2 regions of the Undibacterium sp. Ji50W genome follow, and region 2 is predicted to be linked to the other one. Evidence: riboswitches for the same ligand, from Rfam matches in the RefSeq annotation. Region 2 holds a riboswitch; the other holds the start of a gene.
What was found. Region 2 has a riboswitch for thiamine pyrophosphate ahead of ACO0K9_RS14810 (TonB-dependent siderophore receptor). Riboswitches for the same ligand answer to the same signal wherever they lie in the genome.

Region 1 (7,714 bases), on a different contig from region 2:
GTCTAACTCATGCAACTGGTACTCTGCCCACTTCGACTTCGGAATAATCTGCCGGTTAACCGCCACCGCAATCGCCTGCTGCGACAGATTCAATTCTGCGATCAGATCAGCCAGCAACGTACTCGTCAGTTGCCGTTTTTCTCCATTGAGTTGTATCTCCACCATGGCTATTGCTTCTTGTAGATTTCCGCACCGGATTTGATGAATTCGACGGCTTTGACTTCCATGCCCTGCTTCAATGCCTGTATCTCGCTGATGCCTTGTGCGTTGGCATAGTCGCGTACTTCCTGCGTAATTTTCATGGAACAGAAATGCGGACCACACATGGAGCAGAAATGGGCAACCTTGGCAGAATCCTTGGGCAAGGTTTCATCGTGGAATTCACGCGCTTTATCGGGATCAAGACCGATGTTGAACTGATCTTCCCAACGGAATTCAAAACGTGCCTTGGACAAGGCATTGTCGCGTATCTGCGCACCGGGATGGCCTTTTGCCAGATCGGCTGCGTGGGCGGCAACCTTGTAAGTGATAATGCCATCCTTGACATCTACCTTGTTGGGCAAACCCAGATGTTCTTTAGGTGTCACGTAGCACAGCATGGCAGTGCCATACCAGCCGATTTGCGCAGCGCCTATGCCGGATGTGATGTGGTCGTAGCCTGGTGCGATGTCGGTCGTCAAAGGGCCAAGCGTATAGAACGGCGCTTCATGGCATTGTTCGAGTTGCAGGTCCATGTTTTCTTTGATCAGGTGCATGGGCACATGACCGGGGCCTTCTATCATGACTTGTACATCATGTTTCCAGGCAATCTGGGTCAACTCGCCCAGGGTTTTCAATTCACCTAACTGGGCTTCATCATTGGCGTCATAGATAGAACCCGGGCGCAAGCCATCGCCTAAACTAAAGGACACATCATACGCTTTCATGATGTCGCAGATGTCTTCAAAATGCTCATACAAGAAGCTTTCTTTATGATGCGCCAGACACCATTTCGCCATGATGGAACCACCTCGTGAGACGATGCCGGTCAGGCGCTTGGCTGTCATCGGCACATATTGCAGGCGTACGCCAGCGTGGATGGTGAAATAATCGACACCTTGTTCAGCCTGTTCTATCAGGGTGTCACGGAAGATTTCCCAAGTCAGGTCTTCGGCCTTGCCGTTCACTTTTTCCAGCGCCTGGTAGATAGGCACGGTACCGATAGGCACGGGTGAATTACGGATGATCCATTCACGGGTTTCGTGTATGTGTTTGCCGGTCGACAAATCCATCACATTGTCGCCGCCCCAGCGTATCGCCCAGGTCATTTTTTCGACTTCTTCGCCAATGGAAGAGGTCACTGCAGAATTGCCGATATTGGCATTGATCTTGACCAGGAAATTACGGCCTATGATCATAGGCTCGATTTCAGGATGATTGATATTGGCCGGAATAATTGCACGGCCACGGGCAATTTCTGAACGTACAAATTCTGGCGTGATTTCTTCAGGTATCGCAGCGCCAAAAGACTGGCCGGGATGTTGCCGGCCCATGACGTCTGCCAGCTTGTTACCCATGGGGCCAGAGGCTTTCAGGTTTTCCAGGTATTCTTTCCTGCGCAGGTTTTCGCGGATGGCGACAAATTCCATTTCCGGCGTGATAACGCCCTGTCGCGCATAATGCATTTGCGAGACATTCCTGCCTGCCAGTGCACGACGCGGCAAGCGCTTGAGATTGAAGCGCAATTCGGCCAGCTTGGGGTCATGCAGGCGGGCTATACCGTATTCGGATGTAGGGCCAGCCAGTTCTTCCGTGTCATTACGCTCGGCTATCCAGGCACCGCGTACTGACGCCAGGCCAGAACGGATGTCGATTTTGACAGCAGGGTCGGTATAAGGGCCAGACGTGTCATAGACATAGATAGGCGGGTTTTTTTCCGAGCCAAACATGGCAGGTGTATCAGACTGGCTGATTTCGCGCATGGGTACACGGATATCGGGACGGCTGCCCTGTACATAGGTCTTGCGGGAATTCGGTAGTGGCTGTATGGCTGCCTCGTCTACCGTGGCGGTAGCGGACAAGAATTGCGGGTTGGCGTTCATTTTGGCTCCTTTGCTTTGTTGGCATGGAGCCAGCAAAGGAGTTTCCAAAGTCGGGATGCGCACGCTGAGGGTGGCAAAAAGTCTTCGGCAGCTTCCCTTCGCTGGCATTATCCAGATCAGGTTCGAGGGTATTTCTCACCCAACATCACGATTCATAGCGTAATGGCAGGACCCCTAGCATTTTTTCTTCGGGTCTTAGAACAAGACCGCGACGAGGCCAGATTATACGACTTTTATTTTAGCTGTGGTGCTTAATTATGGTGCTTATTTATTGCGCAACTGGCGATACACACTTCACCTCTGCTGCATCTCCGACAACATTGCTGATCTGCACTTTAACCGGTCCGTGAACTTCAGCCAGCTCCACCATGCCGGCCTTGATGGCAGCCGATAAATCATGGTCCAGTACCGGCAAGGCGTCTTCATATGCAATCAATAATTTGCTGACACCATATGCGCGATTGCGCCCATTGACCTTACCCAGATACAGGGCCATGTCGGCAATCTGCAGGGCTTTTTCCCAATTACAGACCAATTCGGGGATGCCGGAAAACGGCAGGCTGATAAAACCGGCGGTCATGGTCACTGCGATTGAGACGCCATCGACATCTACACTGGCTTCACCGATGACGCGCAGTATGCGTTCCACCAGGTTCTTCAATTGTGCAGGATTCGAGCGCGGTGAATAGATCAAAAACTCTTCTCCTCCCCAGCGCAGCACCATATCCGTATCGCGCACTGTACTGCGCAAGCGTTGTGCCACTTCCATTAGCACCACGTCACCGGCAGCATGGCCGTAACTGTCGTTGATATTTTTAAAATGATCGATATCCATGAGTATCAGGCAATCCGGATTTTCCAGGCTGTCCTCGCGACGCTCACCTTCCGGCAAGATCACCCTGCTCTTCATCAGGTCGACGAAAGAGCGACGGTTGTACAAACCGGTCAGGGGATCACGCACGGCATGAAACTCAAGTTGCTGGTTAACTTCGCGCAATTTCTCGTTGGTCTTGCGTACCCGCTGGTAGAGAAAGAAAATCACGATGCCTATCATCACCATCACTACTGCAGCCAGCAATAAAATAATTTGCTGCAGCTGACGATTTTTAATTTCAGCATCCTTGAGTTGATTCTCGCGGGCCAGCAATTCAATCTGCTTTTGTCTTTGTTGAGCATTGAACTGTTCTTGCAAAGTCGCAACGGCGCGGGCACGGTCAGACCGAAACAATTCGTCACTGAGTTTTTGCTGCTCACGCACGACTGCCAACGCCTCTTTGTGCATGCCTGCGGTTTCGTACATCGCCCCAATTTCACTCAACAGGCTTTCCATGTCCGACTTGGAGCCAGTTTCCATGAAATACTTTTTGGCCTCGTTGATATACGTGATGCCCTGCGCAAATTTTCTTTGGCCAGCCAGGCCAAATCCTATATTGGCTTTGGCCATCGCCACGGCAAAGGGGTCGCCAATCTCTTCCGCTTTTTGCAGCGCTGTCCTGGCTGCCTGTTCGGCTTCGTCATACTGGTGGACGCGCAAATAATAATCTGAAATATTGCCCAGGGCAGTCGCTGCAACAACCGGCATGCCAGCATCCGTGGCAATCTGTAAGACGGTCTTGTAGGCGTCCAGCGCCTCGGCATACCGGCCCAGGTCGGTCAGTGCCAGGCCACGCGCCATCACCAATGAAGAGATGGTTTTGGGAGAGTCAATTTTCGGTGTTATCGACAATGCGTCATTAGCGGTTTCCAATGCCTTTTCTGCATTGTGCATGTTTAAATAAAGGCGGGAAATGGCTTCCATGCGGTACAGCCTGGCCTGGGCCCGGCGGCGCGGTATCTGGTCAGTCAGACGCAAGGCTTCCAGACAATAGGCCAGCGACTTGTCAAAATTACCGATTGCCAAGTGCACCGTACCAAACGCAATGTTCAGGCGCATCAGCACTTCGGCATCTTTGCTGTCACGCAAGGATTGTTGTGTTTCCTCCAGTTTGACCAGTGCCAATGCAAACTTGCCCTGGTCCTGCAACTGAAACGCTTCCCCGATCATGGCCAGGGCGATCATGTCGCCATCATTGTGCGCACGCGCCAATTGCATCAGTTCAGCATTGGTGGCATTCGCTTCTTTATTCTTGCCGGCGTCGTACAGGATGGTGATCAGGGTTTTCAGTAGTTCGACACGCAAACTGTAATTGGCATAGGTGCTGCCATTCGCGCTGATTTTTTCCTTATACGCCCTTAGTTGCTGGAGTGCAGCAGTATTATCCCGGTCTGCCAGGTCGTGGATGGCTTCTATCTCACGCAAGTCATTGTGGCTGTCGGCCCTGACTGTCGGGGGCAGCAAAACCAGTAACAGGCTCGCCATGCATACACACCATCTCAAGCATTGATTTTGATGTCGAAGCCGGAACATGCATGCCCTCGCTGGGAGAAAATAGGTGACTTTAAGTAGGCTGGAAAATGGGAAAGGCCGTCAAAACGGCCGGAGCCAGCCTATATCAACCATAAACAGGCGACAAGCATACGACTTTCCCTCTGTTTTAGATACGCCGTTTAAAGTCGGTGACACAATCTATTACACAAAAGAAATAGAGATGCCGATAGATAACATAGATAACAACAGATGTTGCTATCTATCAGACAAGGGTCGCATTTCTCTTGCATGGCATAAAAATTATCTTTAAAACAATTTAACTCGCAGTAAAAAACCAACTTCTACACCTAGCTCATTTATAATCAAAGGTTTAGCAATCACCGCAGATCATATTATGGAATTAGCCAAGTCTTTTGAGCCCGCAGAAATCGAACAATCCTGGCGTGGCGAGTGGGAAAAACGTGGATATTTTGCCGCCACCATGGATGCAGGCAAACCATCCTTCTGCATACAATTGCCACCGCCGAATGTGACAGGCACCCTGCATATGGGCCATGCCTTCAACCAGACCATCATGGATGGCCTGACCCGTTACTACCGCATGCGCGGTCACAATACGGCCTGGGTGCCAGGTACGGACCATGCCGGTATTGCCACACAAATTGTAGTAGAACGACAACTTGATGCACAAAAGATTTCGCGCCATGATCTGGGCCGTGAAAAATTCCTGGAAAAAGTGTGGGAATGGAAAGAAAAATCCGGCTCCACCATCACCGGCCAGATGCGCCGCATGGGTGCGTCTGCCGACTGGGATCGTGAATACTTCACCATGGATGCCGAGCGCTCTAAAGTCGTCACTGATGTCTTCGTCAAACTGGTAGAGCAAGGCCTGATCTATCGCGGCAAGCGCCTGGTCAACTGGGACCCGGTACTGGGTACGGCTGTGTCCGACCTGGAAGTGGTATCGGAAGAAGAAGATGGCTCGATGTGGCATATCCGTTATCCGTTTGTTGATGGCTCTGGCCATCTGACTGTGGCAACCACCCGCCCTGAAACCCTGCTGGGTGACGTGGCCGTGGCGGTTGACCCGACGGATGAACGTTATATCCACCTGGTTGGCAAGATGCTCAAACTGCCGCTGACGGGCCGTGAAATCCCGGTGATTGCTGACAGTTACGTAGACAAGGAATTTGGTACCGGCTGCGTGAAGATCACACCTGCGCATGACATGAACGATTACGCAGTTGGTCAGCGTCACAAACTGGACATGATTTGCATTTTTACCCTGGATGCAAAGATCAATGAAAACGCCCCTGCCGTGTATCAAGGCATGGACCGTTTTATCGCCCGCAAACAAATCGTTGCTGATCTGGATGCACAAGGCTTGCTGGACTCAGTCAAACCACACAAATTGATGGTGCCACGTGGCGACCGTACCAATGTGGTCATCGAACCGATGCTGACCGATCAATGGTTCATGGCCATGAGCAAACCGGCACCGGAAGGCACGCACTTCCCAGGCAAATCCATCGCTGAAGTCGCACTGAAAAAAGTCGCTGATGGTGAAATCAAGTTCATTCCGGAAAACTGGACCACGACCTATAACCAGTGGCTGAACAATATCCAGGACTGGTGTATCTCGCGCCAATTGTGGTGGGGTCATCAAATCCCGGCCTGGTATGGTGACAATGGTGAAATTTTTGTGGCGACCGATGAAACCGGTGCCAAAGCCAAGGCAGTTGCTGCTGGTTACACTGGCGCGTTGAAGCGTGACGACGATGTACTAGATACCTGGTTTTCGTCTGCGCTGGTGCCTTTCTCTACCATGGGCTGGCCAGAGGAAACACCGGATATCAAGCAGTTCCTGCCATCCTCGGTGCTGGTCACCGGCTTTGACATTATTTTCTTCTGGGTAGCGCGCATGGTCATGATGACCACGCACTTTACCGGCAAGGTACCGTTCAATACCGTGTATGTGCATGGTCTGGTGCGCGATTCCAGCGGCCAGAAAATGTCCAAATCCAAGGGTAATACCCTGGACCCTATCGACCTCATCGATGGTATCAGCGTTGATGAGCTGGTGGCCAAGCGCACAGTCGGTTTGATGAATCCAAAACAGGCAGCCAGCATAGAAAAGGCCACCCGCAAGGAATTTGCCGATGGCATTCCTGCCTATGGTACCGACGCCTTGCGCTTCACCATGGCCAGCTATGCATCACTGGGCCGTAATATCAATTTCGACCTTGGTCGTTGTGAGGGTTATCGCAATTTCTGCAATAAACTGTGGAACGCGACCCGCTTTGTCTTGATGAATACCGAAGGCAAGGATTGTGGTTTTGGCGCAGATGTGGGTGCAGCTGATCTGGAATATTCACAGGCTGACAAATGGATCATCTCTACCCTGCAAAGAGCAGAGGCCGAGGTGGAAAAAGGCTTTGCTGACTACCGTTTCGACAATATTGCTTCTGCCATCTACAAGTTTGTCTGGGATGAATATTGCGACTGGTACCTGGAAGTTGCCAAGGTACAGGTACAGCAAGGTAATGAGGCGCAACAACGCGCCACCCGCCGCATGCTCTTGCGCGTGCTGGAAGTGATCTTGCGCCTGGCTCACCCTATCATTCCTTTCGTCACCGAAGCTTTGTGGCAAACCGTGGCACCATTGGCAGGCAAGACTTTGAACCCGGCTGGCGACAGCATCATGGTGCAGCCTTATCCGCTGTTTGTCGCTGAAAACGTCGACACGCATGCCGAAGCCTGGATGCAGGCGCTGAAAGGCATGACTGACGCTTGCCGTAACCTGCGTGGTGAAATGCAATTGTCCCCAGCCCTGCGCGTGCCGCTGTTGTTGCAAGCCGCTAATGCCGAAGACAAAGCCCGTCTGCAGGCTTTTGCCCCTTACCTGCAAGCCTTGGCCAAGCTGTCTGAAGTCAGCGTGGTGGATGCCCTGCCGGATTCACCGGCGCCGGTATCCATCGTAGGCGAATCCAAACTGATGCTGAAGGTGGAAATCGATGTGGCGGCTGAACGTGTACGTATCAGCAAGGAAGTCGCCCGTCTGGAAGGCGAAATCACCAAGGCAGAAGCCAAGCTGGGCAATGAAGGCTTTGTCGCCAGGGCACCGGCACAAGTGATCGCGCAAGAGAAAGAAAGGGTGGCAAATTTCTCTGCTACCCTGCAAAAACTGCGCGAACAACTTGGCAAATTGCCATCAGCGTAATACCGTGGGTTAAAGTAGGTACTCTAAAAATCTTGTACGTGGTAA
Region 2 (7,714 bases):
CTATCGTGAATGCGTCCCTGGATCAAACACAAACTAAAATTTTGTCTGATCAAGGAAATAAAGTCTCCACAGTAAGTACACAAACAAGTATGGACAAAGCAGCTAGTCAGCTATCTCAAGATGCAATTTCATTTCAGAAAAATATCGTAAATACTTTAAATCAATTACAAAGCACAGTGGAAATTGTTCAAAAAGATAATATTAAAAATGCTAACCAACTACAAAATGCTATCGATGCAGCCACAGCGAACAACGACAAAAAGATTGACTCGCGCTTGAATCAACTGGAGCAGAAATTACTTGTCAAATAATCTGTAAAACCAGAAAACATAACAAAATAGGTGTCTGAACCAACTGAGAATGGACTGTTAAACTACAAGAAAATGTTTACGCGATATCGAAGTTAATATATGCCAATTACATTTTGGTTTTAACAGTCCATTTCACTAGTGCCGCTTGGCTTCGCGCAAGCGGAAGACACTCCGCTTTTAACGTTATGCCCACTAACGTTCATTGTGTTACGCCTAATTTGATACGCAAGGGAAATTGCATTTTGCATGGTGTTCCCTTGCACAAGCCTGGCTTATATCGTTCATGTATCAATGCCGTCGCCACCAAGTTTGTCATCCGTTCATCCGGTGATTTTATGACGCCAACGGCATTCGGCGTTCCATCCGCATTGACTTCAACAAAGACCGACAAATCCCCTTGTAGATGAAGTACATCCTGGGCATTTGAAATCGCCCTGAGAATTTCTTTGGTACCTTTTAATGGATACGGTGGTTCATCCGTTTCATCCAGGTGTTCATACAATGAACGCACCTTGGTTTTTTGCTCGCTCGTCAACTCAGCATACGATTTATTGATAGGTACCCTGATACCCGTCACTGCATCTTGCCTGATACGCGAGCCAGTCGAGGGGTCTTCGCGTTTCAGTGTGTATTCTGGCGCAGGCGTGGCTTCTTGGGCGATGGCTGAAGTAGCATTGAGCAAGCAAAAACTTAAAAATAACCGCTGAAAATTGGACATAAGCATATTGAGATGGATGTGGCTAGCGTGAATAAAGGGCGACCCGAACAAATATCATTTGCCAATTATACATGCAGTTGTTTCAACAACTATTTAGGATAGGACTTACGCAAAATTGTTCCAGCAAGGTGCGGCGACGAAGACAGACGAATGTACGCGGCTCCTAGGAGAGGAGCTGCAACGCAGCTGTGGCGGTTTTGCGTAAGTCCTAAAGGAATTTTCCTTGATAACATTGAGATTCCGCTAGTGTAGTGTTGCAGCACTACACTAGACACCAAACCACTGTTCAAGTCACGTTACAAGTCTTGTACCCGCTTTCATGGTAAAGTAGGGGCTTCGCTAGGGGTCCTGGAAGCAAATGTTTCCGGGTGAGAGAGTCCCTTCTACCTGATCTGGATAATGCCAGCGAAGGGAAGCGCAAAGTCCCGTCCTTCCGTTTCTTTGTTTGCTCCCGCGCTGCCATCCACAACGCATTAAAGCGCAAATAAAGAGCACACCATGTCTGAACCATCATTTCGTCCTGCCCTGTTGGCATTTTCCATTGCACAGGCATTTGCATTATTACCCCAGGCACAGGCCCAGACTACAGAAAAACCCCTGCCTGAAGTCGTGGTAACGGGCAACAAGACATCCGAAGGCAAAGCAGAACGCAGCAAGGCATCCGGTTTTATCGAAACGGCTTTGGTCGATACCCCTTTTTCGGTAAATGTGATAACCAGTAGCCAGATGCAGGATTTGCGCGTGCGCCAGACCACGGATGCGATGAAATTCGATGCCAGCGTGAATGACGCCTACAATGCCATTGGCTATGCCGAACAATTCTCGATACGCGGTTTTGCCCTCGACAATTCATCCAGCTACCGCAAGGATGGTTTCGCCATTCCAGGTGATGCCTCCATCCCGCTGGAAAATAAGGAACGCATAGAAATACTCAAGGGCATCGCCGGTTTCCAGGCTGGCTTTGCAACGCCGGGCGGCATCATCAACTATGTGACCAAACGCCCGACCAGTGCACCGTTGCGTTCCGTCAATCTGGAAATCAGTGAACGTGGCACGCTGTATGGCGCAGCAGATATTAGCGATAATTCCAGCGACCGCCAGTTTGGTATCCGCATCAATGCCGCCGGTGAACGTTTGCGTTCGTATGTCAAAGGTGCGGATGGCGAACGCCAGTTTGTATCCGCCGCATTTGACTGGCATATCACACCACAGGCACTGCTACAGATCGATGCTGACTATCAACATAAATCGCAGTTGTCGGTTCCCGGTTTTCAATTATTCAATGGCACAGATTTGCCACGCGGCGTGCCAGCAGACCTGATGCTGAATGCGCAGCCCTGGGCCAAACCGGTGGATACCCGCAACAGCAATCTGGGCTTGCGTTTTGAATACCAGATCAACCAGGACTGGCAAGCCAGCCTGTCTGCCAACAAGCATGAATTCAAACGTGATGATTACACGGCCTTCCCTTATGGCTGTGGCGCAGCGAATCTTTACCCCGGCTATTGCGCAAATGGTGACTATGATGTGTATGACTACCAGAGCGTGAATGAATCCAAATCACAGTGGGGTACACAAGCACAACTGAATGGTAAATTCAGTCTTGGTGGTATGCAGCATGAGCTGGCTGTCGGCCTCAGCAATTCACAACGTAAAGATTATTTTGGTGACTACGTGTATGACTATGTGGGCAGCAGTAATTTGTTACGCCCTGTTGCAGTAGCACCATCCACCAATAAAACCGGCCCGGTTTTATTGCGTCGTACTGACAAGGAATGGTCTGCCTTTGTACAAGATATCATCAGCCTGCAAGACAATCTGAAACTGCATCTGGGTCTGCGTCGCTTGAATATTTCACGCACTCAGTTGGATAATCCTGGCTATGACCAGAACAAGTTCCTGTCGACGGCAGCGCTGGTATTCAAACCTGTGCAACAAGTTTCTGTCTACGGCAGTTTTGCTCAAGGCCTGGAGCATGGCGGCATTGCCCCTTTCGGTACCAGCAATGAAAACAAAATGCTGAACCCGGGCAAATCCACACAAGTTGAATTCGGTGTGAAGGCAGATGTACAGCGTGACCTGAGCCTGTCTGCAGCCATCTTCCGCATCAAGAAGCCGCTGGAATATACCAATAGCAGCAATACCTATGTCAGCAATGGTGAAGCCCTGCATACAGGTGTGGAACTCTCGGCACAAGGCAGGCTGACATCACAACTGAATCTGGGAGCCAGCCTGACTGCCCTTGATGCCAAACAGCAAAACACCGGCATCAGCAGCCTGGACGACAAGCGCGTCATGAATGTGCCGCGCTTCAAATCTACTGTCTATGCCGATTATGCTGTAGCTGAAATCAAGGGTTTGAATGTGAATGCAAGCTGGCAATATGCCAGCAGCAAGGTATTCAGCCCGGATAATAGTGTGACCGTGCCCGGTTACCATGTCGTCAATCTGGGGGCTCGCTATGCGACACAAATCGGTAATACGGCAACGGCCCTGCGCTTTAATATCGACAATGCGCTGAACAAGTTTTACTGGCGCGATGTGACCCAGTCACTGGGTGGTTATTTATTCCCTGGTGCGCCACGTACTTACAAAGTGTCAGCACAATTCGATTTCTGATACAGCTTACCCGATGCAAAAAGCGATGCCAGATTGATCTGGCATCGCTTTTTTATTGCCCTTGGTATTACCCTTGGTACTGATATTCAATACTTTGCAAGCAATGCGTGCCTCCGCACGCAGACTATGTCATCCTGAGCCTGACATTTCCAATGTGGAGTAGGCATGATGAACACATTCAAGTATATTTTTGCTATCGCAAGCGCCTTGCTGGTCAATCTTGCGAGTGCGGAAGAAGTTTTAAAATGCCATGCCAGTTTTCCCGACTTTGGTAATGGCAAGCATCAGTTTGAAATACAAATCGACAAATTGACCGATGGAGCACTGGCAGGGAAAATTGATGGCAAGGCAGTCAATCAAGACATCAGGATGAAAGTGTATGCTGTATCCAGCGATCTTGACTATGACACCGATCCGAATTCAGCAGCCCATGGCAAACTCAATGAGGCGGAAGTCTCGCTTATCCATATCTACAAATTGCAACACAACCCGTATTTGGGAAACCGGCCTATCATTTCATTCCCGTTAGAAGCAGTCAGCAAGATCCACTTTTATGACCTGCTGGGCGGGAAACCAAACAAGTTTGGCGGCACGGTATTATTTGAAGCCTATGATCAATCCGGCAAATTATTGGGACGCGTATTCAGGTCACTGATGGTGGCCGATTGCATTTGATAGCATTTGATAGCATGTGACAGCATTTGATATGGCTTTGACACAATGGCATCCTTGCCCGGACAAAATCACAGGGCAAGGAATTGCCAGTATGGCTGACGAAAAAATTTACACATTCGCCCTGACCAGGAAATCTATCCCGATCTCACGCCAGGCTTCAATTTCTTTTTGCAACCAGTAAGCCACTGTTGGGTGAACACTGACCCAGTCGCGTTTCATTTCCAGTTCAACCCTGCCCTTCATTTTCAGACGCACATCTTCAAAATCAATCTCTGCACGTGAATGCATGAGCATGACCGACAGTCGCAGGGCCAATACTGCCTTGGCAAAATCTACGTCTGCCAGGCCATCACCGATCTTGCGCAGATTGCCTTTCTGACTCAGGATCAGCTTGCTCATCACCCTTTGTTCACGCGTGGTAAAACCTGCCATATCGGCATTTTCTATCATGTAAGCGCCATGCTTGTGATAGCCGGTATGCGATATCACCATGCCGACCTCATGCAGTATCGCACTCCATTGCAACAGGCGCGCATAGGTTTCCGACGCAGGTTTCAATTGCTGGTAGAGCGACTTCGCCATATCCGCCACCCGGTTGGCACGCGACACATCGCTGTGGAATAACTTGGCCACTGTTTGCACCGATAGCTCACGACGGTCACGCTTGGTGGCACGCAGGTATAAATCCCACATCACCCCCATGCGCAGACCGGCTTCTACCGGCAGCAAGATAGCGATATTGAATTCCATCATCAAGCCTATCAGGATGGCCAGGCCACCCACCACCATAGCTACCCGTTCAGGTTTGATACCGCTTAATTCCAGTTGCGCTATTTGCCCGGTCTGTACGCAATATTGCTTGAGCAGATTGAGGTTTTTCAGCGTCAGTGTGCCATCACCCAGACCACCTTTGCTGATGGCATCTGAAATTGCCCGCATGGTGCCGGAAGACCCATAGGCTTTGCGCCAATGCTGAGGCTGGTAAGGTGGTGCCGCATCTTCAAACATCGAACGGGCAGACAAGATCGCCGCTTCAAAAGCCGCATCTGTCAGGCGTCCATCCGGGAAGAAACTAGTACTATGCCTGACCGTACCAATGCTGAAGGATTCCACCTTGAGTATCTCATGACCATGCCCCAGTATCACCTCGGTAGAACCACCACCGATGTCGAGCACCAGCCGGCGTTCACCAGGAATCGCCACTGCATTCGAGACACCCATGTAGATCAGGCGGCCTTCTTCTTCGCCCGAAATCACTTCGATGGGGCAGCCTATCGCTGCTTCTGCCAGCGGCAATAATTGCGCGGCATTTTTTGCGATGCGTATAGTATTGGTAGCGACGACGCGCAGGTTTTCTACCGGATAGGTATCCAGGATTTCACGAAAACGGGCCAGGCAGGAAATAGCTTTTTGCATCGCCTCTGGCGTCAGGTTGCCATTCTTATCCAGGCCAGCGGCAAGACGTATGGGGTCGCGTGCACTTTTAACGACCTTAATGACATCGCCTTCATGTCGGGCGATGTGCATGCGAAAACTGTTGGAACCCAGATCAACGGCGGCCAGCATGTTTTCTATCCTTTATTGATGATAATGATGATTGAACTGAATTAAACATAAATGATATTAATCATTTTTTATGACCTGACGGTGACCAGCTTGCAACATGTCACAATAAGAGACTAATGCACAAAGAAACGTCTTTCCATGGCTTCCAGGCCCGTGGTTTTCAAGACTTCAGCCAGACGCTCTGCTGGTCGCCTTGCTGGCAGGTTTTTATATTCAGCCACGATCAATTCGTTTTTCATGGAATGTTCCCATCCTACCAGTTCCGTGACCCGGACCTGGTAACCGTGCGCTTCCAGTTGCAGGCAACGCAGCACATTGGTGATCTGGCTGCCAAATTCACGCGTATGGATAGGGTGACGCCACATTTCCGACAGTGGATTATTCCGCACTGCCTCGCCCTTGTCCTTGCGCAGTTCGGCCGCCACTTCAGCCTGGCAACAAGGCACCAGCACCATGAACTGCGCCTTCTTCTTCAGCGCAAACTGGATGGCATCATCGGTTGCGGTATCACAGGCATGCAAGGCAGTGACAATATCAATTTTTTCAGGCAAGGCATCCGAGCTAATCGAATCGGCAACCGACAGATTCAGGAAAGACATGCCAGGAAAATCCAGCCTTTGCGCCAACTCGGTCGAACGCTGCACCAGTTCATCCCTGGTCTCTATGCCATAAATCCTGGCCTTGCTTTGCGCCTGCGCCGATTTAAAAAACAGGTCATACAAAATAAAACCCAGGTAAGACTTGCCGGCACCATGGTCCACCAGGCTGATGTCTGCATGGTCCTGCTGCAGTTTCAGCAGCAAAGGTTCAATGAACTGATACAGGTGGTACACCTGCTTGAGCTTGCGACGGCTATCCTGATTCATCTTGCCGTCACGTGTCAGTATATGCAGCTCTTTCAGCAATTCCAGAGACTGACCAGGACGTATTTCATGCTTCTCTTGTTTCTCTTGCATTTCTGCCACTTTACTACCTGTCTTTTTCATGATGATCTACTCGCATCTTATACTTCTTATACATCCCACATAGGGGCATGATAATTCCACAGCCCGCACAAGAAAACCCGACAGCCTGCGCCATCTGTCGATCATGGCACGTGGATACTGAAGCTGTCGATGATGTAACAACATTTTTAATGGATGGGCAGCACTCTTCACACCGCAGCCATTGCTTCAGTATTACAGATATCTGCGCAGGAAAACAAAAAAGGACTCAGGTATGACACCTGAGTCCTTTGTTTTGGTAGGCCGTGCGGGATTCGAACCTGCGACCAACGGATTAAAAGTCCGCGCTGCTATCCCTATATAAACCACGTCCAGCCACGGTTTAAATAAAAACTGTGGGGAATATTTAAACGTATTCTATCCTATTTCTTGCCCCTTGTGTTCAGTTTCAACCTCGAAATATTCCCCACAGTTTTAAGGTAAATCCATGTAACACCTTCATTTGCAAACTTGCACATCATGCATATACTGGTTACTAGCAACCAATTTTCAAAGAAGATACCAATAGTTACCAATGGTTGCCAATCTACTTTTTCATCCTTTTTTTATGCAAACTAACCCGACGCAACTTTCCAATAGCCATGTTGCCCGTATCGTCATGATGAGTGTTCAGAACCTCCGTAAAACATACATCAACAAATGAAAACTGAGTGTAAGCAAAGACGCTCGTTGAATGCCATATATAGACCTTTCCGAATGCCTCAGGGTTTTTCCTGACAGGTTCAAGGTTAGCAAAGAATCGGAACCAGTTGGCAACCAAAATACGCAAATTGGAGACAACCAAGTTGCCAATAGTTTCCATGAGTTGTCAAAGAAAACCC

Region 1: another riboswitch for thiamine pyrophosphate. It lies ahead of thiC (phosphomethylpyrimidine synthase ThiC); the one in region 2 lies ahead of ACO0K9_RS14810 (TonB-dependent siderophore receptor).

The regions. Positions count from the first base shown of each region.
Region 1 is NZ_JBMPOX010000002.1:23,570-31,283, reverse strand. Features, by position in the region: gene thiS (sulfur carrier protein ThiS) at 1-165, opposite strand, end outside; gene thiC (phosphomethylpyrimidine synthase ThiC) at 168-2,081, opposite strand; TPP riboswitch at 2,158-2,267, opposite strand; gene ACO0K9_RS05405 (diguanylate cyclase) at 2,350-4,440, opposite strand; gene ACO0K9_RS05400 (valine--tRNA ligase) at 4,844-7,669, shown strand.
Region 2 is NZ_JBMPOX010000009.1:100,246-107,959, reverse strand. Features, by position in the region: gene ACO0K9_RS14820 (hypothetical protein) at 1-311, shown strand, start outside; gene ACO0K9_RS14815 (hypothetical protein) at 511-993, opposite strand; TPP riboswitch at 1,361-1,460, shown strand; gene ACO0K9_RS14810 (TonB-dependent siderophore receptor) at 1,528-3,648, shown strand; gene ACO0K9_RS14805 (hypothetical protein) at 3,817-4,323, shown strand; gene ACO0K9_RS14800 (Ppx/GppA family phosphatase) at 4,432-5,889, opposite strand; gene ACO0K9_RS14795 (class I SAM-dependent methyltransferase) at 6,003-6,875, opposite strand.